DNA from 4 places in the Cutibacterium sp. LaCa_89 genome. Region 1 is predicted to be linked to each of the others. Evidence: riboswitches for the same ligand, from Rfam matches in the RefSeq annotation. Region 1 holds a riboswitch; each other region holds the start of a gene.
The links. A riboswitch is a leader RNA that binds a small molecule or an ion and turns the genes downstream of it on or off. The one in region 1 is predicted to bind cobalamin.
Positions count from the first base shown of each region.

Region 2: another riboswitch for cobalamin. It lies ahead of cobO (cob(I)yrinic acid a,c-diamide adenosyltransferase); the one in region 1 lies ahead of ACP8LP_RS10910 (anaerobic ribonucleoside triphosphate reductase).
Region 3: another riboswitch for cobalamin. It lies ahead of cobI (precorrin-2 C(20)-methyltransferase); the one in region 1 lies ahead of ACP8LP_RS10910 (anaerobic ribonucleoside triphosphate reductase).
Region 4: another riboswitch for cobalamin. It lies ahead of ACP8LP_RS01805 (FecCD family ABC transporter permease); the one in region 1 lies ahead of ACP8LP_RS10910 (anaerobic ribonucleoside triphosphate reductase).

Region 1 covers NZ_CP190889.1:2,372,213-2,379,722, reverse strand. The annotation lists gene ACP8LP_RS10925 (hypothetical protein) at 1-619, shown strand, start outside; gene ACP8LP_RS10920 (cutinase family protein) at 624-1,688, opposite strand; gene ACP8LP_RS10915 (YbhB/YbcL family Raf kinase inhibitor-like protein) at 1,953-2,414, opposite strand; cobalamin riboswitch at 2,609-2,801, shown strand; gene ACP8LP_RS10910 (anaerobic ribonucleoside triphosphate reductase) at 2,877-5,213, shown strand; gene nrdG (anaerobic ribonucleoside-triphosphate reductase activating protein) at 5,227-5,739, shown strand; gene ACP8LP_RS10900 (DEAD/DEAH box helicase) at 5,723-7,510, opposite strand, start outside.
Region 2 covers NZ_CP190889.1:518,842-526,351, forward strand. The annotation lists gene ACP8LP_RS02310 (ABC transporter substrate-binding protein) at 1-670, shown strand, start outside; gene ACP8LP_RS02315 (precorrin-8X methylmutase) at 875-1,528, opposite strand; gene ACP8LP_RS02320 (energy-coupling factor ABC transporter permease) at 1,830-2,513, shown strand; gene ACP8LP_RS02325 (energy-coupling factor ABC transporter substrate-binding protein) at 2,506-2,943, shown strand; gene cbiQ (cobalt ECF transporter T component CbiQ) at 2,940-3,785, shown strand; gene ACP8LP_RS02335 (energy-coupling factor ABC transporter ATP-binding protein) at 3,782-4,615, shown strand; gene cbiT (precorrin-6Y C5,15-methyltransferase (decarboxylating) subunit CbiT) at 4,832-5,428, opposite strand; cobalamin riboswitch at 5,452-5,588, shown strand; gene cobO (cob(I)yrinic acid a,c-diamide adenosyltransferase) at 5,629-6,243, shown strand; gene cobBC (bifunctional hydrogenobyrinic acid a,c-diamide synthase/histidinol phosphate aminotransferase CobBC) at 6,243-7,510, shown strand, end outside.
Region 3 covers NZ_CP190889.1:501,213-508,722, reverse strand. The annotation lists gene cobJ (precorrin-3B C(17)-methyltransferase) at 1-815, opposite strand, end outside; gene cobM (precorrin-4 C(11)-methyltransferase) at 812-1,783, opposite strand; gene cobI (precorrin-2 C(20)-methyltransferase) at 1,780-2,508, opposite strand; cobalamin riboswitch at 2,495-2,722, opposite strand; gene ACP8LP_RS02260 (cobyric acid synthase) at 2,739-4,199, opposite strand; gene cbiB (adenosylcobinamide-phosphate synthase CbiB) at 4,201-5,229, opposite strand; gene ACP8LP_RS02250 (response regulator transcription factor) at 5,554-6,165, opposite strand; gene ACP8LP_RS02245 (sensor histidine kinase) at 6,162-7,268, opposite strand; gene ACP8LP_RS02240 (ABC transporter permease) at 7,296-7,510, opposite strand, start outside.
Region 4 covers NZ_CP190889.1:414,179-421,688, reverse strand. The annotation lists gene pstB (phosphate ABC transporter ATP-binding protein PstB) at 1-383, shown strand, start outside; gene ACP8LP_RS01825 (ABC transporter substrate-binding protein) at 558-1,622, shown strand; gene ACP8LP_RS01820 (FecCD family ABC transporter permease) at 1,619-2,614, shown strand; gene ACP8LP_RS01815 (FecCD family ABC transporter permease) at 2,611-3,633, shown strand; gene ACP8LP_RS01810 (ABC transporter ATP-binding protein) at 3,630-4,436, shown strand; cobalamin riboswitch at 4,585-4,743, shown strand; gene ACP8LP_RS01805 (FecCD family ABC transporter permease) at 4,782-5,807, shown strand; gene ACP8LP_RS01800 (ABC transporter ATP-binding protein) at 5,804-6,562, shown strand; gene ACP8LP_RS01795 (ABC transporter substrate-binding protein) at 6,574-7,510, shown strand, end outside.

The sequences.
Region 1 (7,510 bases):
CCTCGGTCTGGGCGTCAGACGTCGCGGCGTCGTCATGGTGTTGCTCACCTCGGTGGGAACCTCCGCCATCTTCGGGGTTGCTGGAGTGCTCGGTCTGGGAGCCTTGCTCGCCCGGCTGGGAATTCATGGACTACATGTTCCGCACCTGGTCTGGGTGTGGTTGGTGGCGATCCTTGGCGTGGCCTTCCTGGGTTGGGCGGCATGGCGACTGCGTCCCGGGGCGGCGACGAAGGAACTGGACGAGGACACCTCAGCTGCACCGCGTTCGACGGCGCCCGGGGCTCTGGCCGTCAGCGGACTCCTGGTGGGCTTGTCCTCGCTCATCGACCCGGCATTTTGGGCGATGCTCGTCCATGCCGCGCACCTTCCGCATGTCAGCTGGGCCGTCGCCGAGTCCCTCATCTGGGTTGTCTGCAGTCACAGCCTGCTCATCGTCCTCGTCATCGCCTACCTCATCGGTGGGCCTGACCGCGTCACCCGAGTGGTGACGAGCATCCGTGAGGACCACGCCGTCGCGCTTCATCGCGGTATCTCAGCGATGCTCGCTGCGTTTGGAGGCCTTCTGCTGGCCGACGTCATCGGCGTGCTGACTACTGGGCAGTGGTTCTTCGAGCTGTGAGGTCTCAGTGCCAGCGGTGATGACGCTGACGACGTCGTCCGGCTCGTCCCAGGAACCAGCCCAGTGCCAGACCGAGCACTCCGGCACCGACCGCAACTGCGATCTGCAACGGGCCCCATTCGCGAGTCGCGACCGTCACCGTCTGTCCATGGGGGATGGGAACACCCTTGGCCTCGGCGGCTCCCACGGCATTCGCGCGCTGGGCAATGCGATTCAGGGAAGCCTCCAGGACGCTTCGGGTGTACCCCATGTGGACGGGACGGCCTTGGTTGAGCTCGTCCTGCCAGGTTGACTGCAGGGTGAGGATGCGCGTCAGGGCTGGCGCGGTGTCGCAGACCGGATCACCCTTCAAGCACACTGAATAGGTTTCCGGGTAGGCCTCGGGAGGGATCGCCGCCCCGGCCTTGACCATGTCAGCGTCCAGAGATTTCTGATCAAGGGATTCCTGACTCAGACTGAGGGTGGCCTTGATGATGGCCCGCATCTGGGCGTCACGGTTGGCCCCGGGGGTCGCATGTGCGCGCTCTCGCAAGTAGTAGAGGATGGCAGCCATTCCCATGGCTGACCGGTCGGCATCTCCACTGAGTTCCTGGACGTTCTGCCCTGGGTAGTGGTCTGGGTTCCCGGCCAGGATGGCACCTGCCAGGCGCTGAGGGGTGTCGGTCTGGGCGAGGGCCTGGGTGATGGCCTGGGAGCCTTGGGAAAAACCGGCGAGGATGACCCACTCCTTGGGGCACTGCTTCTTCTCGGCGTTGAGGAGGGCGGTGAGTTTCTTGGCTCCCAGAGCCGCAGAGTCGAAGTACTCCGTCGACGGCATGGTTGCGTCGAAGAGGAGACTGCTCATCGATGCCTGTTGCAGGGTGTGAGGGTCAGCCGCAGGGTAGTCCAGGTAGACCTGACGGACAGTTCCCTTGCCCTTCCACTTCTGGGCCACAGCGTCACGGATCGACGTGATGGTCTCGCCATAGGGAGGGGTTTCCCCGGAGCCGCGAACGCCGACGAACATCACGGAGGCACACTCCATCTGGGATGCGTGTTCTGAGGACACCGGGTCTGAGCCCCAGCCCATTCCTGCTCCGGGGGTGATGGGTGCGGCAGGTTTGGGAGAGTCCGCGGATCCGCTGGCGTAGCTGGTGCTGGTGGTCGTCGGGGTGGGGGTTGCTGACTCGGCACTGGCGGAAAGCGGCATCGATACCAGACCGACGGCGACGAGGAGAGTGAGCAATGTCTGCCGAAGCTTCACGACGCCAGTCAAGCAGGCACCGCCGACACGTGGTCGACGGCGCCTGTTCGTGTTTGCTGCCACGAGGTCGGTTGGCAGCCCTGGTCATCGTCAGGACTGCTGGAAGGTTCCGGTGATCGACGCGGAGTCCAGCTCGCTGGTGTGGATGGCGAAGCGGACCTGGACGTTGGCGGCGTCGTCAGGAATGTCGAGATGCTCGCTCGGCATGGCATGGACGGTGTGGATGTAGCGGTGGGCCGGTCCGGGCGGCGGGCAGGCGCCGGAGTAGCCGTCCTCCTGGTAGTCGTTGGTCCACTCGCGCACGCCGGAGGGCAGCGGGCCGCCTTCGTCGAGGGAGGTGACGTCGGCCGCGATGTCGGCGAGGATCCAGTGCCAGAAGCCGGAACCAGTGGGGGCGTCGGGATCGTAGATGGTGATCGCGTAGGACTTGGTGCCCTCCGGGCCGGGTGTCCAGCTCAACTGCGGGCTGACGTTCTTGCCGCCCGCATCGGCGTGGGCGTAGGCCAGGGCGATCGGCTGGCCTTCCTTGATGGACGTGCTGGTGATCTCCATGGGTTGTGTCCTTTCCCTTGGCGTGTGTCCATGATGCCAGCCTGATGCGCGATCCGAAGGGGTGTCACGACCGGTTCCGAACGCGGGGAAGCCCACCCCTGATGACGAGGTGAAGGGGTGAGTGTGCAGATGTGATGAGATGCGTATACCCTTCATCTTGTGCTGGTTCTCATCGCCAGACACCAGATGTAGGGGTTGTATCCACATCTGGTGGCGATGGGAGGAAAGAGGGAATCCGGTGGGAAACCGGAACTGCCCCGCAGCGGTGACAGGGAACGACGGCGACATACGCACTGGCCATCCGGTTGGGAAGCGTCGCTCGGTAGGAACTCGTCTGACGGCGAAACGCCCTGAAGTCCGAAGACCTGCCAGCGCCCGGGTCGGCGACCCGGTACGACTACGGGCGCGCGGGACGACCCGGGGCGAACCTGCTCCACCCGTGCGCTGCTTCGAGGAGAGAGCATGTCGACCACCCTTCATTCGGTGTCCATCAGCCAGCAGCGAGCAGTACCAGCATCCATCCGCAAGAGGGACGGACGGGTCATCGGATTCGACTCGACGAAGATCGTCGAGGCCGTCCGCAAGGCCTTCGTCGCCTGTGGCATCGACGCCCCCGAACTCCTGGCCTCCGAGGTCGCCCTCGAGGTGCTCTCCCGACTGAGCGAGATGGGTGAGGACACCCCTGACGTCGAGGCCATCCAGGACCTCGTCGAGAAGGCCCTCATGGATCAGGGACATGACGACGTCGCCAAGGCCTACATCCTCTACCGTCAGCGTCGTACCGTCGCCCGCGACCAGCAGTCCGCCCTCATGCGCACCCTGCGCGAGATCACCTTCGCCTCCGCCGAGGAGGCTGACGCTAAGCGGGAGAACGCCAACGTCGACGGCAACTCCGCAATGGGGTCGATGCTGCGCTACGGAACCGAGTCGGCCAAGCAGTTCAACCTGCTCGAGGTGCTCGACCCCACCCATGCCGCCGCCCATCGTGACGGGGACATCCACATCCACGACCTCGACTTCTTCACCCTGACGACCACCTGTTGCCAGATCAACCTCACCGATCTCTTCGAGCACGGCTTCTCCACCGGCCACGGCGTGCTGCGAACCCCGCAATCGATCGGGTCGTACGCGGCCCTGGCCTGCATCGCGATCCAGTCCAACCAGAATGACCAACACGGTGGCCAGGCGGTGCCGAACTTTGACCGAGACATGGCGCCGGGGGTCGCCAAGACCTTCGTCAAGGCCGCCCAAATCGGTCTGACGAGGACTTTCGAGGTTCTCGGTGGTGACGAGGAGCATCTCGACGAGGTGCGCGAGGCGGCCTCCGGGTGGGTGCTGGAGCCGGATGCCGCCGCGCTGGCCCGTGAGAAGGAGCAGCTGGCGGAACTGTTCGCCGGGCTCATTGACGACACCGACCGGGTCGCCGACAGAGTCCGTCGCCAGGCTGTCGAGGAGACGCGTCGTCAGACCTACCAGGCGATGGAGGCCCTCATCGCCAACCTCAACACCATGAATTCGCGAGCCGGGGCGCAGACCCCGTTCTCGTCGATCAATTACGGCACCGACACCAGCCCGGAGGCGCGGATGGTGATGCATTGCCTGCTGGAGGCCACCGAAGCCGGTCTGGGCGGCGGGGAGACCGCGATCTTCCCGATCCAGATCTTCCGGGTGCAGAAGGGTGTCAATCTCGACGACGACGACCCCAACCACGACCTGTTCCGGCTGGCCTGTCGTGTGAGTGCCAAGCGCCTCTTCCCGAACTTCTCCTTCCAGGATGCCCCGTTCAACGCCGAGTACTACGTGCCCGGCCATCCCGAGACCGAGATCGCCTACATGGGCTGCCGCACCCGGGTGATGTCGAACGTCCATGACCCCTCGCAGGCCCAGACCTGGGGACGCGGGAACCTGTCCTTCACCTCGATCAACCTGCCGAGGCTGGCGATCGAGGCCAACCACGACGTCGATGTTTTCTTCACCTCCTTCGACCGGATGATCGACCTCGTCATCGACCAGTTGCTCGACCGGCTCAAGATCCAGTCCCACAAGCTGGTGCGAAACTTCCCCTTCCTCATGGGGCAGGGGGTCTGGATCGGCTCGGAGAACTTGGGGCCTGACGATGCCGTCGCCGAGGTGCTCGAGCACGGGACCCTGTCGGTGGGGTTCATCGGGCTGGCCGAGACTTTGACGGCCTTGGTCGGTGTCCACCACGGTGAGTCGGAGGAGGCCCAGCAGCTCGGCTTGCGGATCGTCGGTCACCTGCGAGAGAGGATGGACGAGGCCGCCGAGCGCACCGGGTTGAACTTCTCGGCCCTGGCCACCCCAGCCGAGGGACTGTCGGGACGATTCGTGCGGATGGACCGTCAGCGTTACGGGTCGATCCCGGGAGTCACCGACCGGGAGTACTACACCAACAGCTTCCACGTGCCGGTCTGGTACCACATCGGTGCTGCGGACAAGATCCGCATTGAGGCTCCTTATCACGCCTTCACCAACGGCGGTCACATCTCGTACGTCGAACTGTCGGGCGATCCGGCACGCAACGTCGACGCCTTCGAGGCCCTCGTGCGGTACATGGCTGCCAGCGGCATCGGGTACGGGTCCATCAACCATCCGGTCGACCGGGATCCTCAGTGCGGCTACACCGGGATCATCGACGACGAGTGTCCCAAGTGCGGCCGTCACGAGGATTCCGGGTCCTTCGACCGGATTCGCCGCATCACCGGCTACCTCGTCGGTGGGCTGGACAGATTCAACGACGCCAAGCGGGCCGAGGTCCGCGACCGCGTCAAGCACGGATGAGACCGGAGCGAGGATGAGGGTTGCCGGGATCGAGCCGGAGTCGATCGTCGATGGTCCCGGCATCCGCTTTACGGTCTTCGCGCAGGGATGCCCGCTGAAGTGTCCCGGATGCCAGAACCCTGGTACCTGGGATCCCTGCGGTGGCCAGGAGATCGACGTCGAGGAGATCATCACCGAGATGAGGTCGTCGGTGTTGGCGTCCGGATTGACGCTCTCGGGCGGTGAGGCGAGTCGTCAACCTGGAGATTGCGCGACGTTGTCCCGTGCTGCCCACGAAATGGGGTGGGACGTCTGGGCATGGTCCGGATTCACCATGGATGCCCTGCTGCGTCAGGCCCGTCACAACCCAGAGCTGGCCGAGATGCTGGACCAGGTGGACGTCCTGGTCGACGGACCTTTCCAGCTGGCACGACGCACCCTCACCCTGCCATGGCGGGGAAGCGGAAACCAGCGGATCATCGACGTCCCTGCGACCCTGCGCGAGGGGCGAGTGGTGGAGTGGGAATCCGTCAGTCCAGCCGGCTGAAGGCCCTTGTCCGAAGTACCAGGTCCTCGGCCTCGTCACACTCGTCGAGGTCGACGGTCGCGGTGATCGACCAGTCGTGGTTGCCGGCAGGGTCGTCGATGATCTGACGAACCAACCAGATCCGGGCGTCGCGGCGTCCCGACTCCTTCTCGATCATGAACAGACCGGGGGCGCGGGCGTCCGGGCCGTCGTTGATCTCGTCGTGCTCGCCCCAGTAGTCGCCCAGGGTGTCCTCCCAGGCATTGGTCGTCATGGCAGAACTGTCGGGCTCGAGGGCTCCCAGGGCCTCGAAGTCGTCGTCTGCGGCCAGGATCACCTTGCGGAACAAGGCATTGCGCACCATGACGGTGAAGGCCCGCTGGTTGGAGGTGAAGGTCCGTACCGGACGGACCTCTTCGGATTCCTCATCGACGGGATGGGTGAGTTCCTCCCACTCGTCGATGAGGGAGGAGTCGGTGGAGCGGACGACCTCGCCCAGCCAGGAGATGACGTCGGCAAGTTCCTCGGTCCGCTCGGACTCGGGGACTGTCTGACGCAGCGCACGGTAGGCGTCGGTCAGATAGCGCAGCACCAGACCCTCGCTGCGTTGCACCTTGTAATGGGCGCAGAACTCGCCGAAGGTCATGGCGCGTTCGTACATGTCGCGCACGACCGACTTGGGCTGCAGGGCGTCGGAGGGAATCCACGGGTGGCTTGGGGCGAAGATCTCGAACAAGGCGTCGAGGGTCTCCTCGAGCGGGCGTGGCCACTCGATCTCCTCGACGGCGGCCATCCGATCCTCGTAGTCGTAGCCGTCCTCCTTCATGCGTGCGATGGCCTCGCCACGCGCGGCATGCTGCTGGGCTATGAGGACGCTCATCGGATTGTCGAGGGTGGCCTCGATGACGCTGACGACGTCGAGGGCGTGAGTAGGGGACTCCGGGTCGAGGGTCGCGACGGCCTCGCTGGCGAAAGCCGACAGCGGCTGGTTGAGGGCGAAGTCATCCTGCAGGGCCTCGTTCATCGCGAATTTGCGGCCACCGGGGGTGGGCTCGTCGAGACGGTGGACGACCTCGGAGCGCAGCAGGGACAGCCCGATCTGCACGGCGCGACGGTAGAGGCGACGCCGCTCGGCGACGGCCGGGGTGGAGGAGTCGACGAGGTGCTGGACCGCCCGAGCGGTGTCCTCGTCACGCTGCAGCAGGTTGAGCAGCATCGCCTCGGTGATCCTCATCCGGGCGTGGAGGGTCTCCGGGGTGGACTCGATGAGTTTGGTGAAGGTTTCCTCGGAGTAGTTGACGAACCCCTCCGGTGGCTTGTGACGCTGCACCTTGCGACGCTTCTTGGGGTCGTCTCCGGCCTTGGCAAGAGCCTTCTCGTTGGCGATGACGTGCTCGGGTGCTTGGGCGACGACGTAGCCGACGGTGTCGAATCCGGCCCGACCCGCGCGACCGGCGATCTGGTGGAACTCACGGGACTTCAGGACTCGGGTGCGTCGACCGTCGAACTTCGTCAGGGAGGTGAACATGACGGTGCGGATCGGCACGTTGATGCCGACCCCGAGGGTGTCGGTGCCACAAATGACCTTGAGCTTGCCCTGTTGGGCGAGGGTTTCGACGAGGCGTCGGTACTTCGGAAGCATCCCGGCGTGGTGGACCCCGATGCCCGAGGTGATGAACTTGCGCACCGTCGAGCCGAATCCCTTGGAGAAGCGGAAGTCGGCGATCTCGGCGGCGATGCCGTGACGCTCCTCGGTGCTCACCAACTTCATCGACGTCATGGACTGGGCGCG
Region 2 (7,510 bases), 850 kb from region 1:
CAATCTCACCCCCGACAATCTGCACGGCAAGGGCATCAACAGCTATCTGCTCACCGAGTCCTGTCGACAGAAGGACGGCCAGAGCGCCCGCGGCGTCATGGATCCTTGGAATGCGGTGCGTACCGACATCACCAATCTCGCCATCCTCACTGGGCACGAGGACACCGGCAAGAAGGCCGTGAAGGACATGGATGATCGTCTTGGTGCCCTTCAGAAGGCTCCGAAGGCCAAGAAGACCCCGACGGTGCTGCTCTTCGACTCCGCCAAGGACACCGTCTTCACCAGCGGAAGGAAGGGCGGCCCACAAGCCATCATCAACGCGGCGGGTGCGCAGAACGGCGCCCATGACGTCAATGACACCTGGGTGCGCATCGGCTGGGAGAAGGTGGCGAAGATGAACCCGGACGCCATCGCCTTCGTCGACTACGACGCTCAGCCTTACAGCGAGAAGATCAAGATCTTGGAATCGAATCCGGCGACCAAGAACCTGGATGCGGTGAAGAAGAAGCGCTACCTCAACCTTCCCTACGCCATGTGGACCTCTGGTCCGCTCAACATCGATGCCGCCGAGCACCTGAGGGTCAGCCTGGAGAAGTGGGGGTTGGAACCCCAGTCGTCGATCAAACCCCAGCTGAAGATTCCGGCCTCCGTGCCCGGGCACGAGGGCTGAGAGGTAGCTGCGCCGCTTCGGTACCCCTTGGCTTCACAGGTGCGGTGTCTGTGACGTTGACGTGGTTGTCGTTGACCATGACGACGGCGAGCAGGGGTGCAGATCTCCGGACAGGCGAGCTACGGAGCCTGGCTGGGATGGTGAGATGCGGCTGCTGGGCGACGCCGGTTTCAGCCCCACTGCGATGCTCTGGTGAGGGGCTTCTCAGCGATGGTTGTTGGTCAGCTCGTCGGTCGATGCAATGGCGTTGACGGCGGCCACTGCGATCGCTGAGCCGCCACGTCGTCCCAACAAGGTGAGGTATTCCAAGTCCAGGGGCGAGTCGACAAGGGCTTGCTTGGACTCGGCTGCACCGACGAACCCGACAGGGATGCCGACGACGGCTGCCGGGCAGGCACCCGTCTCCTCGCACACCTCGAGCACCCGGTACAAGGCGGTGGGGGCGTTGCCGATGGCGACGATGGCCCCGTCGAGCTTGCCCTCCTCGGCCCACAGGTCCACCGCGGCGCAGGTTTTCGTCATGTTCTTGGCCTTGGCGATGTCGGCCAAGCGGGGATCCTTGATGTAACAGATCGTCTCGTTGTCACGGGGCAGACGGGACCGGATGATTCCGGTGGCCGTCATGGAGGAGTCGCACAGGATCGGGGCACCGTTACCCAAGGCCTTGCGGGCGGCCTTGACCACACCTGGTGTGAAAGCGATGTCGTCAGCGATGGCGGGATCCGCAGCAGCGTGAATCATCCGGACGACGACTCCCTCGACGTCGGTGGGGAAGCGATCCAAATTCGCCTCGGAACGAATGATGCGGAAGGACTCGCGGTAGATGTCGGATCCGTTGTTGACGTACTCGTGGGTCACGGCTGTGCTCCTATCGATGACAAGGGGTGATGACGACTTATCGGGATGTTCCCACACTACGCAATCAGCCACACGGGCATGCTACCTTGGTTAGGCAACCCTTTGATGCAACCCTGCAGTGGCTGTGTTTGACTGGCCATTGAACAACTCAAGAATGTCCTGATGACGTGATTGAAGCCGGGAAACGCCGGCACGGACGCGCCACTGTGGACGATCCCATGTGGATCGGAAGTCAGATCTGTCGCGCACATCAGGCCTTTCCAGGACGGGACGCGAATCCCGAGAAAGGAGATGACACCTCATGCATATCGCTGAGGGGGTTCTCTCACCAGCTGAGTGTGCAGTCTGGTATGCAGCTGCTGCTCCGTTCGTTATTCACGGCGGCTACCGAGTCGTCAAGGAGGTCAAGGAGCACCCCGAGAACAAGCTCCTGCTTGCCACTGCCGGCGCCTTCACCTTCGTCCTCTCCGCCATCAAGCTCCCCAGCGTCACGGGCTCGTCCTCCCACCCCACGGGAACCGGCGTCGGGGCAGCCCTCTTCAGACCACCGGTCATGGCGTTCCTGGGGATGATCGTGTTGATCTTCCAGGCCTTGCTGCTGGCTCACGGTGGCATGTCCACACTGGGGGCCAATACCTTCTCGATGGGCATTGCCGGACCGTGGGCCGGTTACGCCTTCTACAAGCTCACCAAGAAACTCCACGGGCCCGACGCGTTGGCAGTCTTCCTCTGTATGGTCTTCGCCGACTTCGTCACCTACGTCGTGACCAGCTTCCAGCTCGCCTTTGCCTTCCCGGATCCCACCGGTGGCTTCTGGGGGGCTGTTGGCAAGTTCCTCGGCATCTTCGCCGTGACCCAGATTCCGCTGGCCATCGCTGAGGGCTTCATCGGAATCCTGCTGTTCCGTTTCCTTGCCAAGGTCGCCGCCCCGCAGCTTCAGCAGCTCGGCGTCCTCGCTCGTACCCCGGAGGTGGCAAATGCCTGAGAACACTGCAGTCCCGACCCGTGCCGATCGTTCCCTGACCGGCAACAGCAAGTGGGTGACTCCGGTTATCGTCGTCCTGTTGATCGCCCTGTTCGTGCTGAGCATGGTCCTCGGCGCCAAGAAGGTGTCCGGAGACGAGGAGGAGGGCTTCGGCGGAACTGACGACGCAGCTGCCACCGCGGCTGAGGAGGCTGGCGCCAAGGAGTGGATCAAGCCGATCTTCGAGCCGAACTCGGGTGAGGTCGAGTCCGGTCTGTTCGCCATGCAGGCTGCCCTGGGTGCCGGCATTGCCGGGTACGCGTTGGGCCGCATGTCCGGCAAGAAGAAGGGTCGTGAGGAGGCCGAGCACGCCTCTGACCTGCACAGTGTCGACGACGTGCCCGAGGCCGCCGTCACCTCGTCGGAAGCCACTGCGACTGCCAAGTCATGACAATCACCTCTCTCGACGACGCCGCCTGGGATTCCCCCTGGCGGCGTCGTCCGGTTGGTGAGAAGGTCGCCCTATCAGCATCCTTGCTCCTGACCGCTCTGTGTACCCCGTCGATGGAGTCATCGTCGTGGGTGAGCCCGGTGGTCGGCTCCGGCATCTGGCCCGGGGCGCTACTCGCCGGGATCATCAGCGTCATCGTCATCCTCGGCCCGGCGCGCATCCGGGGGCGAGTGCTGTGGCAAGCCATGGCCGCCCCGATCGTCTTCCTGGTGGTCGGCGGGATCTCGGTCCTCATCAGCCTTGGGTCGTCCCCCATCGGGACAGTCTGGTGGCATGCCGGGGTGTTCAGCATCGGGCCGGTCACCACCGCCCAGGCGATGTCACTGATTGAACATGGCGTCTGCGGCACCCTCACCCTCATGGTGCTGGCCGTCACCACCCCCATGGTCGATCTGCTCACGTGGTTGCGGAAGTTCCACATCCCTGACCCGTTGCTCGAGATCGCCTCCCTGACCTACCGGCTCATCTTCGTGCTGCTCGACACCGTCGTGACGGCCGGTGAAGCTCAGCACGCCCGCCTCGGCGACGCCCCGGAAGGGAAATTTGGCGGGCTTAACCGGCGCATGAGCAACACCGCAGCGCTGCTCGGATCGGTCGGAATTCGAGCCTGGACGAGGGCCAACCGCCTCAACGACGGCCTGGTCAACCGCGGATTCGAGTCCGCACTGGTGACCCTGCCCGTCAAACGCGTCGGATCAGCGCGGTTCAAGATCATCGTCGTCATCGTCATCGCCGCAGTCTGGGCGATCAGCTGGTCGACGACCGGAAGGATTTTCAGATGAGTGACGAAGCCCTGTTGTCGACCGAGCACCTGTACGCCACTCACCCTGGCCGGCCCATGGTGCTCACCGACGTCAACGTGTCCTTCCGCGCTGGAGTTCGGGTGGCGATTCTGGGAGCAAACGGATCGGGCAAGACGACGCTGATGCGTTGCTTGTCGGGCTCCCTCAAGCCCGTCAAGGGCAAGGTCAAGAGAGGTGACACCGTGCTCGGTCACGGGCGCACCCAGCTTCGTGAGCACCGTCGGGCGGTTCAGCTCGTCCTTCAGGACCCCGACGACCAACTCTTCAGCGCTGACGTGAGCCAGGACGTCTCCTTCGGCCCGATGAACATGGGGCTGGACGTGGCGGAGGTGCGCGACCGCGTCGCCGAGGCCCTGCAGCTACTCGGGGCCAGCCATCTTGCCGAGCGTGCCACGCACCAGCTGTCCTACGGCGAACGCAAGAGGATTGCTGTCGCCGGTGCCGTCGCCATGCGCCCGGATCTGCTTCTCCTTGACGAGCCCACCGCCGGACTCGACCCGGTCGGCGTCACCAAGATGCTGGAGGCTTTGGACCGTCTGCGCGACCACGGTACGACCGTGGCGATGGCTACCCATGACGTCGACCTGGCCCTGGCCTGGGCTGACGAGGCGCTCATCGTTGTCGACGGGGGAGTGCAGCAGGGGCCGATCGACGAGTTACTCGCAAATGTGACCATGGTGGAGAGGGCCCATCTACACCTGCCTTGGCCCCTCGAACTGGTCCGGCGTCTTGGGATGGATGAGCGTCCCCGAACGATGAGCGAGGTCGTCGCGATCCTGTCACACCTGGCGCCGAGCAGTCCGTGTTGACGTCATCGTTGTGACATCAGCGGCACAAGGCACTCTTGATGGGGCGGCCACAGTGCGGCGGTTCGATGGTCATCATGAACAGGTCAGCGCTGTCGGTTTCGGCAGTGCCACACCATGTGCGTTTCGCTGCCGAGCAGACCTGGGCTGCCTGCCTGCTGGCCTCCCAGATCAGCTGAGTCCAGGATCAGACAACTGTGCACACTGGGTGGCTCGTCGTCACTCAGTGTGCTGCCAGGTCCACGCCACGACGGTGCGGGCCGGTTTCCAGCCCCGCAGCCGGCCGATGCTGTCGGCGGTCTCGACGCCGAACCTCATGAGGTCACCGCCCAGATCCCGGTGCAAGGACTCCACGAGCATCTCGGCCTCCATCGTCACCCCATGGACGACGAGCCGTCCCCCGATGGGCAGACGTGGTCGACACTGGGTGACGAGGGTTTCCGTCGCACCGCCGCCGATGAAGATGGCATCCGGGTCGGGCAGTCCCTCCGGCAGCCCCTTGGCGAGGTCGGCGTCGATGACCTCGAACTGGCCGGGCAGAGTGAGTTCTGCGGCATTCGTGCGGGCATTGGCGGCCCGTTCTGCCTTGCGCTCCACCCCGATGGCTCGGCAGGTCGGATCGGTGCGACACCACTCGACACCGATCGACCCGGCGCCGGTGCCGAGGTCCCACAGCAGCTGGCCCGGCATGGGTCGCAACGCTGCCAGAGCGACGGCCCTCACCGGATGTTTGGTGATGAGGCCGTCATGGGCGAAGTGCGTCTCGTCGAGGCCAGGCGTGCGTCCGAGGAGGGTGGCGTCAGGATCATGGGTCATGAGGGAAGCTTAGGGCAGTGCCGGGTGAGGACAACCCGACCCGTGTGACACAATCGACGATGGCCCTCGGGGAGGAATCCGGTGTGAATCCGGAGCGGTCCCGCCACTGTGAGCGCCTCAGCGCGAGCCAGGTCGATCCTGCGGGTCAGGTCACGGAAATCCCGTGACCCGACGGGCGCGGACCCGCAAGGAGGTCGTTCATGCCGCACGCGCGCAGTGGCGCCACACCAGACGACGGGCTGTCCACCAGACAGCGACGATTACGGCCAGTTCTTGCTGTGAACACCGGCGAGGGCAAGGGCAAGACGACAGCGGCGATGGGTACCGCCCTGCGCGCCTGGAACCAAGGGTGGAAAGTCGGCGTCTTCCAGTTCGTGAAGTCCGGACGATGGCATGTCGGCGAGCAGGACGCCCTGCAAGCTCTCGGGAAACTCCACGAGGAGACCGGTGCCGGCGGTCCCGTCACATGGGAGGTCATGGGGACTGGATGGTCCTGGGCACGCTCCTTCGATGCCGCCGATGACCCCGAGGCCGCTGCCCGCGAGGGGTGGCGACACGTGTCGGAACTCCTGGCCAGCGAGGCGCTTGATTTCTACCTTCTTGACGAGTTCACCTACCCGCTGGACTGGGGATGGCTCGATGTCGACGAGGTCGTCGACACACTGGTCAACCGCCCCGGCACCCAGCACGTCGTCATCACTGGCCGTCGCGCCCCGGCAGCCCTCGTCGAGGCCGCAGACCTCGTCACCGAGATGACCAAGGTCAAGCACCCCTTCGACGCCGGTCAGCGTGGTCAGGCGGGAATCGAATGGTGATGCGCATTCCACGAATCCTCATCGCCGCCCCGGCGTCGGGAGGCGGTAAGACGACCGTCGCGACAGGTCTCATGGCAGCCCTGCGTGCCACCGGCCGGACGGTGGCGCCGTTCAAGGTCGGGCCGGATTACATCGATCCCGGTTACCACTCGATGGCCAGTGGTCGTCCGGGCCGCAACCTGGACTCCGTCATGTGTGGTGACGAGCTCATGGCCCCGCTGCTGGCCCATGGTTTCGTCACCCCCGATGCGGCGGACATTGCGGTCATCGAGGGAGTGATGGGCCTCTTCGACGGCCAGCTCGGGACCGGACGCGGGTCCAGCGCCGAGATCGCCACCTCGACCCAGACCCCGGTGGTCGTGGTCGTCGACACCGCTCATGCGTCCCTCACCCACGCCGCAGTGGTGGCAGGTCTGGCGACGTTTGATCCGAATGTCACGATCGCCGGTGTGATCCTCAACCGGGTCGCCTCTCCTCGTCATGGTGCCGAGGTCGTGCGCGGACTCGACCGACTCGGCATCCCGGTGCTGGGGCGGATTCCGCGCACCGAGTCGATCTTCGTGCCGTCTCGCCACCTGGGCCTGGTCCCGGCGGGGGAGTGGGAGCACTCCGCCTCCAAGGTCGCCGGCCTGGGTGACCTCATCGCCGAACACGTCGATCTCGACGCCGTTATGGACCTGGCCGATTCCGCACCCGACCTCGACGTCGAGCCTTGGGATCCGCGAGCCGCTCTGCAATCAGCTGGCTGGCAAGGCCATTCCTTCGACGAGCCGCCGGTGGTCGGAATCTTCGCGGGGCGAGCCTTCACCTTCCGTTACCCCGAGACCACCGAGATGTTGCGGGCGGCCGGGTTCCCGGTCGTCGACGTCGATCCCCTCACCGATCGACGTCTTCCGGACGGCATCCAGGGCCTGTACCTGGGCGGTGGATTCCCGGAGATGCACGCCACGGATTTGGAGGACAACACCGAGCTCGCGGCAGATGTCCGCGCCCATGCCGAGGCCGGGATGCCGATCGTCGCGGAGTGCGCCGGGCTTCTCTACCTCTGCCGTCACCTCGACGGGCGCGACATGGCCGGCGTCCTTCCGATGGACGCGGCGATGGCGACGAGGCTGACGATGGGGTACCGGGTCGCCACCCGCAACTCTATCAGCGTCGTCGGCCACGAATTCCACCGCACCACGACGACGCCATTGGCTGACGTCGACCCGGCTTGGCACATCGCCATGCCCGACGGCACCGATCGTGCCGAGGGAGCTCTGGGAGA
Region 3 (7,510 bases), 830 kb from region 1:
GGTCCGACGTACTTCTTGGTCTCGCGCTTGAGCACGTGGTCGATGGCCTCGGCGTGGGCCGCCGCGGCGTCGGAATTGATGATCTGTCCGATGATCGGGTCACGGTCCGAGCCGTCCGGGTTGGTGTCGACGCCGGGCTGGGGGGCCTCGGGAGCATTGACGTTGACGTCACCGGCCAGCTCCGGGTTGATGCCCAGGGCCGCCGGGGAGTCCGGATGATGCTCGAGGACCAGCACGACGTTGGGGCTGAGGATGTCCGCGTCAGCAATGACGGCCCTGGCTGCTTCCTCGTCGAGGACACGCACCCGCTGGCCCTCCTCACCGATCTTCTCAGCGAGGACGAAGGTCTTGCCGCGACCCGCGAGCCCGTCGACCAATTCCGCCAGGCCTCGGTTGGGGGCTGTCAGCACGCCCACCTTGGGATGGATCTTGGCAAGCCGGATGGCGGTCTCGATGTCCTTGGAGTGTGAGGAGACGAACTGGGCGTCGTCCCAGGGCAAGGCCACGGCGGCGAAAGCAGCCTGCAAGGAGGTCGGGGCCGTCACGACCTCGACCTTGAGACCGGCCTGGCGGATACGTCGCACCACACCGAAGAAGAGCGGGTCACCGGAGGCGATGACAACGACGTTGGCGTCGTCGGGCAGGGACTGAACTCGCTCGACGGCAGGGCCGATGAGGCCGAGCTTCTGACGCTTCTCGTCGGGAACGTTGAGGGCGTCAAGGTGACGCTGACCTCCGACGACGAGGTCAGCATCGGCGACCTCCTGGCGCAAGGAGTCGGAAATGGTACCGAGATATCCGTGGACGCGAATCATGAATTGTCCTTCGTGTCGGAGTTCGTGGGGTTCTGGTCGTAGACGCCGCGAGTGCCGTGGGCCTTGAGGTCAGCGCGGGCCTGGGCGTCAGCTCCGCGGTATTCGTGACGGAAACCGGGGTGGTAGAGGTGGCTGCGAGTCTTGATCGGGCCCTCTGCCAGGGCCGGTCCGACGAGGACGACGGCGTGCTTCCACAGCTTGTGGTTGCGCATCGTCTCCGAGAGGTGGGCCAGGTCGCAGCGGAACATGATTTCCTCGGGCCAGCTGACCGCGTACCCGATGATGCAGGGAGTCTCGGGCAGGTAGCCTCCCTCCAGCAGGGCATCCTGAAGAGCCTTGTTACGGGCCGCGGAAAGGTAGATCGCCATTGTCGCACCGTGACGGGCGAAGGAGGCGACGGTCTCCCCGTCGGGCATGGGGGTCCGCCCGCCCTCCAGTCGGGTGAGGACGAGTGACTGGGATACCTCTGGGACGGTGATCTCGACGTCCATCCGGGCGGCAGCGGCCGAGAAGGCCGAGATGCCCGGGATGGTCTCGAAGTCGATACCGATGCGACGACACAGGTCGCGCTGCTCGGCGGTGGCGCCATAGATGGACGGGTCACCGGTGTGGACCCTCGCCACCACCAGCCCCTCGTCACGGGCGCGGGTGTAGAGAGGCTCGAGGTCCTCCAGCGGGATGGAGGCGGAGTCAATGAGCTCGGCTCCCGCCTTGTGACGGGCCACCATGTCGGGGTGAACGAGGCTGGAGGCCCAGATGATGATGTCAGCGGTCTCGATGACACGGGCTCCGCGCAGGCTCACCAGGTCCGGAGCGCCCGGTCCGGCACCGACGAAAACGACCCTGCCTGCTCCCTCGGGGATCTCCCGCCACGGTACCGGAGGCGGCTCGATGGCGTTGTGGTCCAGATCCTCCAAGACCCTCTCAGAGGCGTGCTGAGTGGGTCGTGCAGCTTGAGGTTCGTTCACAGTTTTCCTCCCGTGATGGTGCGCTCTGGAGTGGTGAGGACGGTCGAGAAGTACGGCAGAGCCTGAGTATCAGCGACCTCACCGAGGGTGACGATCTGCTCGGACTCCAGCGTGACGTCGGTGCCGATGACAGCCTGACGATCCCGCTGCCGCAGCTGCTCGACAACGTCTGGGAGTTTGCGTCCCCCCTTGTAAATCGCCACTGAGTCGACGAGGTCGAGGACCTGGCAAAGTTTTTCCATCCCGACGGTGGCCGGGACGAGGGCCAGGACCTCCTTGCCCTCCACCAGCGGGCGCCCGGACGCCGCCGACAGGGCCTGCATGGCGGTGACACCTGGGCTCAGCTCGACGCTGACGTCGGGGAGTCTCTCCTCGACATTGGCGCGCAGGTAGGTGAAGGTGGAGAAGACCGTCGGATCGCCGACGGTGGCCAGGGCGACAGTGCGAGCCCCTTCGTCGAAGGCCGTGATCGCCGCATCGGCGGATACCTGCCAGGAGGCCCTGCGCTTCTCGCCGACACCAGACCTCTCCCGCATGGAGAAGGGGATGCGCTTGATGCGCTCGACGATCTCCGGGGCGACGGCAGTGATGATGGTCTCGGCACGTCCGGGACCGTCGGTGGTGGCCTCGGTGTAGGGCACGAGGATGACATCAGCCTCGCGCAGGATGCGCACGGTTCTCAGGGTGACCAGCTCTGGGTCACCCGGCCCCACTCCGACCCCGATGAGGGTTCGTCCCGACTTGTGGTCAGGATGTACAGGGGCATAGCTCATGACGGCCTCCTCAGGTGTCCTCGCCCGATGACGTGCGCAACGAACCGTTCGAGTGTCTGGCTGCCATCACCGCGGCGATGGTCACAGTGGCGGGACCGCGCCGGACTCACACCGGCTTCCTCGAGATCGGTCGTTGTATCGATCCTCCCACATCGTGGCACCACACCACGACACGGCCGGGGTCAGCTCCCGCCTGCCAGGGAGAACAGACGGTCAAGACCGAGATGCTCCTCAACGGCGTCGGCCAGCACGTCGATCATCTGCTCGCGGCGCTGCCCATACCCGATGGCACCCTCCACCGGGTGCCACGCCGATCCGGCATGCTCGGCAGCCTCGGCCAGCCAGGCGCGCCGGAAATCGTCACATTCGAAGGCACCATGCCACATCGTCCCCCAGACACTTCCGACGCGGACTCCGTCGAGGAAGGGCTCCCCCGCCGACAGGTCGACATCCATTCGGCCGTGATGGATCTCGTAGCCGCCGACCTCGATCCCCCGCCAGGATCCGCTCGGGATGGCCAGGGTCTTGTCGGCACCGAAGGTCACCTCGACCGGCAGTAGCCCGAGTCCCTCGGTTCGCTCGGTCGGCGATTCCTGACCCTCGGGGTCGAGGATGAGGCGGGTGAGCATCTGGTAGCCGCCACAAATGCCCAGCACAGTGCGACCTTGACGGGCACGGCGGGCCACGACCTCAGCGATTCCGGTGGACCTCAGCCACTCCAGATCACGCACGGTGGACCGCGATCCGGGCAGGACGAGCACGTCGGCCAGTTCGCAGGTGTTGGGGTTGGTCGTCACCTGGACGTCGACCCCGGCCTCGGCGGCCATGGCGTCGACATCGGTGGCGTTGGAGATTCTCGGCAGCCGGACGACGGCAACCCGCAGATCGTCGGTGGAAACGGAGTTCCCGTCGTGACGCCAGCGTCCCACCTCCAACGCATCCTCACCGTCGAGCCACACCTCGGGGACCCAGGGCAGCACCCCAAAACTCGGCATTCCGGTGCGACGAGTGATCTCTTCCAGACCAGGAGCGAGAACGGACTCATCACCGCGGAATTTGTTGATGACGTACCCGGCCAGCAGGGAACGGTCCGCGTCGTCGAGCAGCGCCCAGGTGCCGAAGAGGCTGGCGAGCACCCCGCCGCGGTCAATGTCCCCGACGAGCACCACCGGCAGGCTCTTCTCCCTTGCCAGTCCCATGTTCGTGTAGTCACCGGCACGCAGGTTGATCTCGGCCGGGGAGCCCGCACCCTCGCAGATGACCATGTCGTGGGCGGCGGAGAGCTCGTCGTAGGCGGCCCATGCGGCTTCCGCGAGGTGACGTCGTCCGGTGGCGTACTGTCCCGCTTCCAGCACGCCTCCCGGCGTGCCACGCAGCACGATGAAGGAGCGACGATCGGTGCCAGGTTTGAGCAGCACCGGATTCATGGCTGATTCCGGAGTCACCCTGGCGGCGCTGGCCTGCAGGTACTGCGCCCGGCCGATCTCGGACCCGTCGGGGCAGACCATCGAATTGTTCGACATGTTCTGGGCCTTGTAAGGAACGACGTCGATCCCGCGACGCCACGCGGCCCGGCAGAGGGCAGTGACGACCAGCGACTTCCCGGCGTCAGAAGACGTTCCGGCGACGAGGATTCCACTCATCTCACTTCTCCTTCGCGCTCGAGTCGTAACGACGAGGCAGGATGCCGCCGTAGAACCTGAGGTGGGCGATGGCCGCTACGCCGAGGCAGGCGGCAGCCGTCGCCATCCCGGTGACCCCGGTGACGAGGTCGGCAGCGTCCGCGACCTTCCGACCGTCCGGGCGTGCGCCGTCTCCCAGCAGGGGACGATCCTCGTGACGATTGCCGTAGTAGACATTGCGTCCGCCCAGTTGCACCCCGAGGGCGCCCGCCCAGGCCGACTCGCACCATCCCCCGTTCGGACTGGGGTGATGGCCATGATCACGCATCATGATCTGCACTGCCCGACGCCGGTCTCCCCCGACGGTGGGCGCCAGCAGGCAGGCGAACAGTCCGGTCAGCCGGGCGGCAGGGAGATCCAGCAGATCGTCAAGGTGGGCGGCAACCTTCCCGAAGTTCTCGTAACGCTCGTTGTGGTGTCCGATCATGGCATCGAGGGTGTTCGCCCCTCGATGTACCAGCATTCCCGGTACTCCGGCCACGGCTCCCCACCACAGGGATGCCACGGCGGCGTCGGCGGTGTTCTCGGCCATGGACTCCACGGTCGCCCGAGCCAGTTCCGGCTCGTCGAGCTGGTCGGCGTCACGGGAGCACAGGTGGGACAGCTGCTCGCGGGCCCCGGCCAGGTCGTCCTCGTCGAGCCGGACGTACATTCGCTGACCTTCGTCGGCCAGCGAGGTCGCCCCGATGACCGCCCAGGTCGTCGCAGCCGTCGTGATCACGCGCAGCATCGGGTGTTTCGCGGTGACCTTCTCGACCCCTGCCCCCAACAGGGCCAGAGGGACGAGACATGCAGCCACATGAGCACCGCCACGCGCGACGGAGTCGGCCCAGTCACGCTTCTCGAGGGCAGCGGCGGCATTGCCAAAGACCGCCACCGGGTGGTGTTCCTGCGGATCACCGAACAACCGATCGGCGACGACACCTACTCCCAGCCCCACTGCCCGGGCGGCCAACCCGAGCCCACGACGACGGTCACGATGACACAGCATGCCCACACCCTAGAGCAGCGGCCCGGACTGATGAGGAGAGGAGTCGCTGATGAAGGGTCCAGAGGGATTGGTACCCCGCCCCACGAAAGGACTGACCAGTGCGGCCTAATCCAGCAGGAGCCGACCGACACCTCATGCGGGCTCTGGGTTGACGGCATGTGGTGACGGGCACCGGGACCGCACCACACGAGCAGCCACGAGTCAGAGGTTTGGTGTTGGTTCGACGCGGGGAGTGGGTGTCGGGCGCTTTCACGGTGCCTCCTTGAACTGCCTGACACAAACCTGGACAATCGGTGGTTCCAAAAGCTGGGAGCACTTCCGCCTTCACAACCAGCCGCGTCTCCTGGCCTCGGCAACTGCCTGGGCCCGATTGACGCTGTTGGTCTTCGCGATCGCTGAGGACACGTGGTTACGGACCGTTCCGGTCGACAGGGAGAGCTTCCTCGCGATGACGGCGATCGGCTCCCCCGACTCCGCCTCCCGCAACACACCTCGCTCCCTCTCCGTCAACGGGTTGTACCCCTCCAGCAGGGACTCTGCGGCCAAGGATGGGTCGATGACGCGGCCTCCCTGATGAACCTTGCGCACTGCCTGGGCCAGTTCGGAGGCCGGGGTGTCCTTGACGACGAATCCCGCCGCCCCGGCATCCATCGCCCGGCGCAGGTACCCGGGGCGTCCGAAGGTGGTAACGATGAGAATCTTGACGTCAGCCCCAGCCAAGCGGTCCGCCACCTCGATGCCGTCCATTCCGGGCATCTCGATGTCGAGCAGCAGCACATCGGGACGGGTCTTCTCAACCGTCAGGACGACCTCGTCGCCACGACTGCACTGGCCGACCACCTCGATGTCGGGTTCCAGGGAGAGCAGAGCGACAAGGGCACCGCGTACCAAGGCCTGATCATCGGCGAGAACGAGTTTGATCGACTCGTCGGTCATAACACCACCACCTTGGTTCCCCGACCATTGTCCCCCGAACCGATGTCCAGCTGCCCACCGACGCCCTCGACCCGACGCCTCATCCCCGCCCGACCGGAACCTTCCTCGGCGTCGCCGACACCGATGCCGTCATCGATGATGCACATCCGGTCGTCGGACAGATCGATCCAACAGCACCTGGCCTGAGAGTGGCGGATGATGTTGGTGACGGCCTCACGCACCACCCATCCCCACACGGCGTCATGGTCGGACTCACCGGTCCGCTCGTCGCGGACCCGAAGGGAGATGCCAGCTGTCGTCAGGGCTGTCGCCGCGGTGGCGAGTTGGGAGTCCAGGTCAGCCTCGTTGAGGTCACTGACCAGGCCTCGAACCTGCGCCAGGGCCTCGCGAGTCAGGTTGTGCGTGTCCGCTGCCTGTTCCTTGGCAGCCTCCGGGTTGATGTCGATGAGTTTGCCGATGAGTTCGGCTTTCATGGAGATCACCGTCAGGCTCTGGCCGAGAAGGTCATGGACGTCGGAGGCGATCCTCTCCCGCTCGGCATAGGTGGCCTCGATCTTGTGCTGCTTGTTCTGCTCGAGTCGGTTGTTGCTCCACACCCGACTGATGCATCCGGCCAGCAGAATCATGGCCATTGACGGCAGTCCGATGAGCCACCACTGTCGCTGGTCGTCGATGATCCGGGCCACCAACAGCGCGGCGACCTCGAGCACGAGGATCATCAGGACTGCGGATGTCGACATTAGGAAGAGGGTGAAGGCCAGCGGAAAGGCGAACATCTCGACGGCCGCCGGCGGATCGACGAGGGCCACCCCGCCGTTGAGCAGGCATATCACGGCCAGAAATGCCCAGGGCCAGCGAGGCATCCAACGTCGCGAGAGCCAGGTCTCCAGCGTGTCGACCCCCAGCCAGAATCCCAACAGGTAGACCAGCACGAAGAGGCCGATGAGGACGAACCCGGTGACCCGCTGGGACCTCACGAGCTCGGGGTTGGCAGCTATGTGCTCGATGGGGTAAGCAAGGAAGATCGTCCAAATCCCGGCGTACAAGGTCTGCGTCCCGCGCGCGCCCCATATCGACAGCGAGCGTCTGGAGCGTTTGCGCATCGGCCTGTTCTCCTCCCAACTGGCCTCTCAGCAGTCCCTGTGACGGCGGGAGACCAGCCATGCCAACACGACGAAGACAACAGCCCACGCCACTGCGCTGATGATGGCACGGAAGAGGTCGACCTCGACCGGCCCCTGGGTCGTCATCTCGTATCCTCCCATGATCGGCCACCGCGGCAGCAGGTTGACACCCCACAGCGGGGTGAAGCGGGAGAGCTTGAGCATGAACCCGCCCAAGGGCA
Region 4 (7,510 bases), 750 kb from region 1:
CCAACCTGTGGGACGAGGTCAAGGATCGCCTGGAGCGCTCCGGTGCCTCCCTGTCTGGTGGTCAGCAGCAGCGTCTGTGCATCGCCCGCGCCATCGCCGTCGAGCCGGAGGTTCTACTCATGGACGAGCCCTGCTCGGCCCTGGACCCGATCTCGACCCTGGCCATCGAGGACCTTGTCGGAGAGCTCAAGGAGCGCTTCACCGTGGTCATCGTGACCCACAACATGCAGCAGGCCGCTCGTGTCTCCGACCAGACCGCCTTCTTCAACCTCAAGGCCCAGGGAGAACCTGGCCGCCTCGTCGAGATCGACCGCACCGACAAGATCTTCTCCAACCCGAAGGAGAAGGCCACCGAGGATTACATCTCCGGTCGTTTCGGCTGAGTCGACCCACCCGTTATCTCGAAGCCCCGAGGCAACACGCCCCGGGGCTTTGCCGTCTTCCTCCTGCTGGCAAGGGGTTGTACGCCCAATGACACATGGTCCTTACGTTGCTGGATTTTCCTTCTCAGGGTTGACTAACCTAACAAGGCATTGTCACGGTACCAAGGAGAATTCATGTTCCCGTCCCCCATATCGAGGCGCACCATCCTCGCATCGTCTCTCGGCCTCGGTGCCGCCGCAGCTCTGGCCGGTTGCAGCAAGGACACTGACACCTCGCCCAGTGGCGCGAACCAGCACTCGTCAGCCACCAAGGGGTTCCCGGTGAGGATCAAGCATGCCTGGGGCGAGACTGTGGCGAAGTCTCCTGCAACCCGCATTGCCACCACTGGGTGGGCTGGTCAGGATGCCGTCCTGGCCATCGGACTGGTTCCCGTCGGCATGCCGAAAGCCACTTATGGCGATCCCTCCGGAAAGGGGATGCACACATGGGTGGCTGATGCCCTGGCCAAGCTCAATGCGACCGGCGACAAGGCGCCCAAGCTCTACGACGAGACCAGCGACACCGACGCCGCCGCCATCGCAGCGACCCAACCTGATCTCGTCAGCGGCCTCAACTCCGGGATGACCAAGGAGCAGTACGACAAGCTCTCCAAGATCGCCCCCACCCTTCCCTACCTCGAAAAGGCGTGGAGCATCAACTGGCGTACCCACCTGCGCACCATCGCCGAGGTCGTCGGAAAGACCGACAAGGCCGAAGAGGTCATCACGTCCTGCGAGAAGTCGATCGCTGACGCCTTGGCTGCGCACCCCGACGTCAAGGGACTCACCGCCGGAATGTTCTATTTCGACGTCAAGAAGCTCTCGGAGATCTCGGTTTACACCAAGGGCGACTCTCGTGCTGACTACCTCACCGACCTCGGCTTCAAGGCGCCGTCATCAATCCAGAAGCTGTCGGCGGAGTCGAAGCAGTTCTACACCACGGCTTCGGCGGAGAAGGCCGACATGTTCAATGACGTCGACCTCATCGTCTGCTACGGAGATCCCAAAACCCTTCCCGGTCTGCTCGCCAAGCACCCGTTGCTCTCGAAGATCACCGCTGTGCGCAAGGGAGCAGTGGCCGTTCTCGAGGACAACTCCCCGCTCGCGGCATCGATGTCTGCCAGTGCCTTGTCCATCCCCGGTCAGGTGGGACCGCTCGTCGAGCGACTGGCCGAAGCGGCCACGAAGGCGAAGGCGTGACACCACGGAGGGGATGGACCCTGCTCGTCGTCACCGTCCTGCTCGCCTGTCTGTGCGCGGCCTCGGTGATGGTGGGTTCACGATCCATCCCGCTCCATGATCTGTGGACGACCCTGAGACAGCCGTCCGCTGACCCCTTTGTCGCCGAGGTCATCCGCTCACGCGTTCCACGCACGGTCCTCGGCCTGGTGTCCGGAGCCGCCCTCGCACTCTCCGGCGTCCTCATGCAGGCGCTGACCCGCAATCCCCTGGCCGATCCAGGAATTCTCGGCATCAACTCCGGGGCCGCTCTCGCTGTCCTCGTCGGTATCGCCCACCTGGGCCTGACGGCACCAATCCAGTACGTCTGGCTGGCCGTTGCCGGGGCTGCCGCAGCTGCCGCCCTGGTCTGGCTCATCGGAGCCGGATACCGCAGCCGGCCAGCTCCCGTCCGACTGGCACTGGCCGGAGCCATCGTCACCGCCGTCCTCACCGGTTTCATTCAGATGGTGTTGTTACCTCACCCGAACCTGCTGCAATCCTTCCGAACCTGGCAGGCAGGATCCCTCAGCGGACCCAATCTGGGACAGATCGCGACGGTGTCTCCTCTGCTCCTCGTCGGAGTGGTGCTGGCTGCCATCAGCGCCCCAGGCCTGAACACCCTCGCGTTGGGAGAAGACCTGGCAGCGGGCCTGGGGACGCGAGTGGCTGTCGTCCGGGTGACGTCATCGGTGGCCGCCGTCCTGCTGGCAGCTGGAACCACAGCGCTGACGGGTCCCATCGGGTTCGTGGGGCTCATCGCCCCTCACGCCGTGCGGGCCGTCGTCGGCCCGGACAATCGGCGGGTGCTGGCATGGTGTGCCATCTGCGGACCCGTTCTGGTGCTGGCGTCCGACGTCCTGGGACGCGTCATCACTCGGCCTGCCGACGTCGCGGTGGGAATCGTCACCGCAATCACCGGAGCTCCGGTGTTCATCGCCCTGATCCGTTGCCGGGAGGTGAGACAACGATGAGCGCGTTTGCTCTCGTGCGGCAAGGGCGACGGCACCGCCGCCTGCGTCGTGGTCTGGTCGTGACCATCTTGTCGGTGGCAACTGTCGCCGCTTTCATTGCCAGCCTGTGCCTTGGCGAGCAGATGTACTCGCCGTCACAAGTCGTCGACGCTCTCCGCGGGCAGGTCGGCCCGGCATCCTTTATCATCGGTGACCTCCGTCTCCCACGCACCATTGCCGGACTTCTCTGTGGCGCTGCATTTGGCCTTGTCGGAGCATTGTTCCAGGCCCTGCTGCGCAACACGTTGGCAAGCCCTGACGTCATCGGGATCACGGCCGGGGCCAACACTGCCGCGGTAGCTGGAATCATCGTGCTCGGATGGTCCGGCCTGCAGCTGACGTGTCTGGCCGTCGCGGGAGCGATCGTAACGGCCGGCATCGTCGTCGGGCTTGCGCGCCACGACACATCAGGTGGCGAGCGGCTCATCCTCATGGGCATTGCGACGGGGGCTATGGCGACCGCAGGGACGATGTGGCTGATGGTCCGCGCCGATCCCAATGATGCGGCTGGGGCTGCTCGTTGGCTCGCGGGCAACCTTGCCGTGGCTTCCGCTGACCAATCCGCCACTCTCGCCGTCGTCCTTGTCATCGGCCTACCGGTGCTGCTGGCCAACTCTCGCCACCTCGGGACCATGGACGTGGGGGATGACCTGGCCACCGGGCTGGGGGTACACGTGGAGCGGACTCGTGCTCTGCTCATGATCGTCGGGGTCATCGTGCTGGCCTGCGCCACTGCCGTTGCAGGACCGATCGCCTTCGTGTCGCTGATGTGCGGACCGATTGCATTTCGACTGTGTGGCCCAGGAGATGCCCCACTCATGGCCTCCGCGCTCACTGGATCGGTCCTGGTACTGGTGTGCGACTTCGTCGGCGCCAACCTCATGTCACACACCTATCCGGTGGGGCTGGTCACCGGGATTCTGGGCGGGGTGTACCTGCTCATCGTCATGGCTCGTCAGTCTCGAAAGGAGAGTGCGTGAGAACCAGTCATCATCTGAAGGCCGACGCGGTATCGGTTGGGTACGGAGACCGCGCCGTCCTGGACCACCTCGACCTCAGCATCCCGACCGGAAGGATCGGGGCAATCATTGGCCCGAACGGTTGTGGCAAATCCACCCTGTTACGGGCGATGACACGGTTGATCCGCCCCAGCAGCGGTCAGGTCGTCCTGGACGGTCAGGAGCTCCCCACTGTGCCGACCCGGCAACTCGCCCGTGTCGTCGGGTTGTTGCCGCAGTCCCCGACAGCTCCGACGACGATCACCGTCGCAGATCTGGTGGCGCGCGGACGCGCTCCTCACCAAGGAATTTTCGGACGATGGACCACCGCCGATGAGCAGGCGGTGGCGTCGGCGCTGGAACGCACTGGAATCGTCGAGCTGGCCCGACGACCGGTTGACGAGCTGTCCGGAGGTCAGCGCCAGCGAGTGTGGATCGCCATGGCCTTGGCCCAGAACACCGACGTGCTCTTCCTCGACGAACCGACGACCTACCTTGATCTGGCCCATCAGATCGACGTTCTCAGCTTGTTGCGTGACCTCAACCGCCGTGACGGGGTGACGATCGTCATGGTGCTCCATGACATCAACATGGCGGCGCGCTACTGCGACTGGTTAGTGGCCATGCGTGACGGGGAGATTCGAGCGAACGGAACCCCGACCGAGGTCATCACCGCCGACGTCATGCGAGAAGTCTTTGGCGTGCACACGCACATCATCCATGCCCCGGATGTCGGGACGCCCATCGTCATCCCGATCGACACCGTGGGGGTCGATGACGGCTGACTCGCGAGAAGCCCTCCATGGTGCGTCACTGACGTCGGGCCCTCGCCGATGGGTATGGCATCGACCGTCGCCACATCGTCTTCATGAGGTACTGGAGACAGGACAACGCTGGGATGTGAGGGTAACCGAATTCCAGTTGTGAGGCACTGCTAAGATGATTGCGTCCGGCGTAGGGAACCCCGTGTGAATCGGGGGCTGACGCGCAGCGGTAAGGCGGACGAACGGGCAGACAAGCCACTGGGAAACCGGGAAGGCGCCCGTTCGGTTGAGGCCAAGTCCGAAAACCTCCTGGACCGTATCTGACCGACGGCCGCGCGATTCGGCCCTGACGAGGACGGCTTTCCCTTGGCTCGACTCCTTCACCGCCGTACCCCGGCTCACTTCTTCCTACTCGTGACTCTCCTCGTGCTCACGCCGGTACTCTCGATTGCCTTTGGTGCCGCACCGGTACCCATCGGTCAGGTCTTGGGGGTACTCGCCGACCATTGTGGCATTCCCATTCACGTGACCTGGGACTCCATTACCGACGCGATCGTCTGGCAGAACCGCATGCCTCGCATCGTCACCGGGCTCGGCGTCGGCGCGACCCTCGGTGTCGCCGGAGTCGCCCTCCAAGCCGTGGTTCGCAACCCCCTCGCTGAGCCCTACGTACTTGGTGTGAGCGCGGGAGCCTCCTCGGGAGCTGCCGCGGCGATCATCATCGTCGGCGTCACCTCATCATTCGCAGTAGCCGGCATGGCCTTCCTGGGAGCGCTGCTGTCGACCGCGATCGTGCTGTTCATGGGCGGCGGCCGGAACTCGTCGACGCTGCGTCTCGTCCTCGCCGGTCTCGCGGTGGGATTCATCTTTCAAGCCGTCACCAATTTCATCATCTTCTCCTCCGACTCGGCCGAGACTGCACGCGCGGTGATGTTCTGGACCCTCGGTGACCTGTCTCGAGCCAGCTGGGGGCAGGGATGGACGAACGTTGTCGTCGCGATCGTTCTGACTGTACTGCTGTGGGCATGTGCCCCATGGCTCGACGCGTTGGCGTCTGGGGATTCCACGGCCACCGCGGTCGGGATCGACCCGACCGTCATCCGTGTGCTGCTTCTCGTCCCCGTATCGGCTGGGGTGGCCACGGCGGTGGCTATCTCCGGCGGCATCGGTTTCGTCGGACTGGTCATCCCCCACCTCATGCGATCCTTCATCGGTCATGGCCACCGTCGGTTGGTGGTCTCCTCAGCGATAGCCGGAGCCATCTTCCTGATGTGGGCCGACACCTTCTCACGCACCGTGTTCAGCCCAGCCGAACTGCCCATCGGAGTCATCACGGGTCTGCTCGGCGCGCCGTTCCTCCTCGTGTTGGTGCGACGGGAGGCGATGGCATGATCACCGCTTCCGACTTAGTCATTCACCGAGGACAGCGGGTTGTCCTCGACGGCGTCGATCTTTCAGCGGATCAGGGCGTGACCATCGGGGTCGTCGGCCCCAATGGCGCAGGAAAGTCAACCTTGTTGTCTGCGCTGTACCGCAACGTCGCGATTGCCTCCGGACGAGTCACCGTCAGCGACCATGATCTCTCAGCCATGAATCGCCGCGAGATTGCGCGCGAGGTCGCCGTCGTCTCTCAGATTCCCGATCAAGCCCTGCCGCTGACGGTTCGCGACACCGTCTCCCTGGGACGACTCCCCCACCGATCGCTCATGGGATACGGGGATGCGACCGATCGTGACATCGTCGACAATGCCCTGACGAGAACGGACCTGACAGGTCTCGCGGATCGACTCGTCACCCAGTTGTCCGGCGGGGAACGTCAGAGGGTTCTCGTCGCCCGAGCCATCGCCCAGCAGGCCGGCCATCTGCTGCTCGACGAGCCCACCAATCACCTCGACATCGGCCATCAGTTCGCCCTGCTCGACCTCGTCAAAACCATTGACGCCACCACCGTGATCGTGCTCCATGACCTCAACCTGGCAGCTCGAGCATGCGACCGACTGGTGTTGCTTGATCAAGGCCGCCTCGTCGCCTCCGGCCCTTGTGAGGAGGTCCTGCAACCCGATCTGCTGTCGCGAATCTACCGGGTCGACGTGGACCGCATTTCCCACGACGGACACATCCATCTTCTGTTCAACCCACCACGATGAAGGAGAACACCATGTCAGCCCTCCGCACCCGCCGCACGACTCGCGCAGCGGCGGCAACCCTCGCGGGACTGTGCGCCCTGTCCATGAGCGCCTGCGCTGGTTCCTCAACCGATAAGTCCTCTCCGTCGGCCTCGGCGTCCTCGGCACTGCCCAGGACGGTCTTGAGCTGCACCGAGAAGCTCAGCTTCACCGATTCCCCCAAGCGGGTCATCATGCTGGGAGACATCGATGCCTCGACCATGGCTGCCCTCGGCGTACTTGACCACGTCATTGGTCGCGCCGGGCAGATCAAGGAAGACGCCTTTGACGCCGGCACGCTTGCCAAGATCAAGGCCATTCCGCAGATCGCCTCCCAGGAGCTCGACACCGGCGGCGCGAAGGTGTCCACCGAGACCATCCTCAACCAGCATGCGGATCTGGTCATCGGCTACGACACCGGCGTCGACCGCGCAGCTCTGCGCAAGGCCGGAGTCAAGACGTACAGCCCTGACGCCATGTGTCCTGACAAGGCTCCCGCATCACCGGCCACCTTCTCCCTCGTCACCCAGGAGGTGACGAAAATCGGAAACATCTTCAACGTCGCGGACAAGGCCAAGGAGGTCAACAAAAACCTCGAGGGCAAGATCAAGAAGATCGAGTCCCAGGCAGGATCGGGTACCAAGGACGGTGCAGCTGCCCTGTACATCACTCCTGGTAGCACCGAGTTCTACACCTACGGATCGTCCAGCATGGTTCAGCCCATTCTGGACGCGAACGGATTGAAGAACCTCTACGGCAACAACTCCAAACGCGTCTTCGACGCCTCCATGGAGGACGTGTTGCACAAGAACCCGAAATGGATAGTGCTACTTGCCGGTACCGGAGATGCCTCGAAGGTTGAGTCAACATTCCTCGGCTTCAAGGGAGCCAAGGAACTCGACGCCGTCAAGAATGGTCACGTTGTCGTGC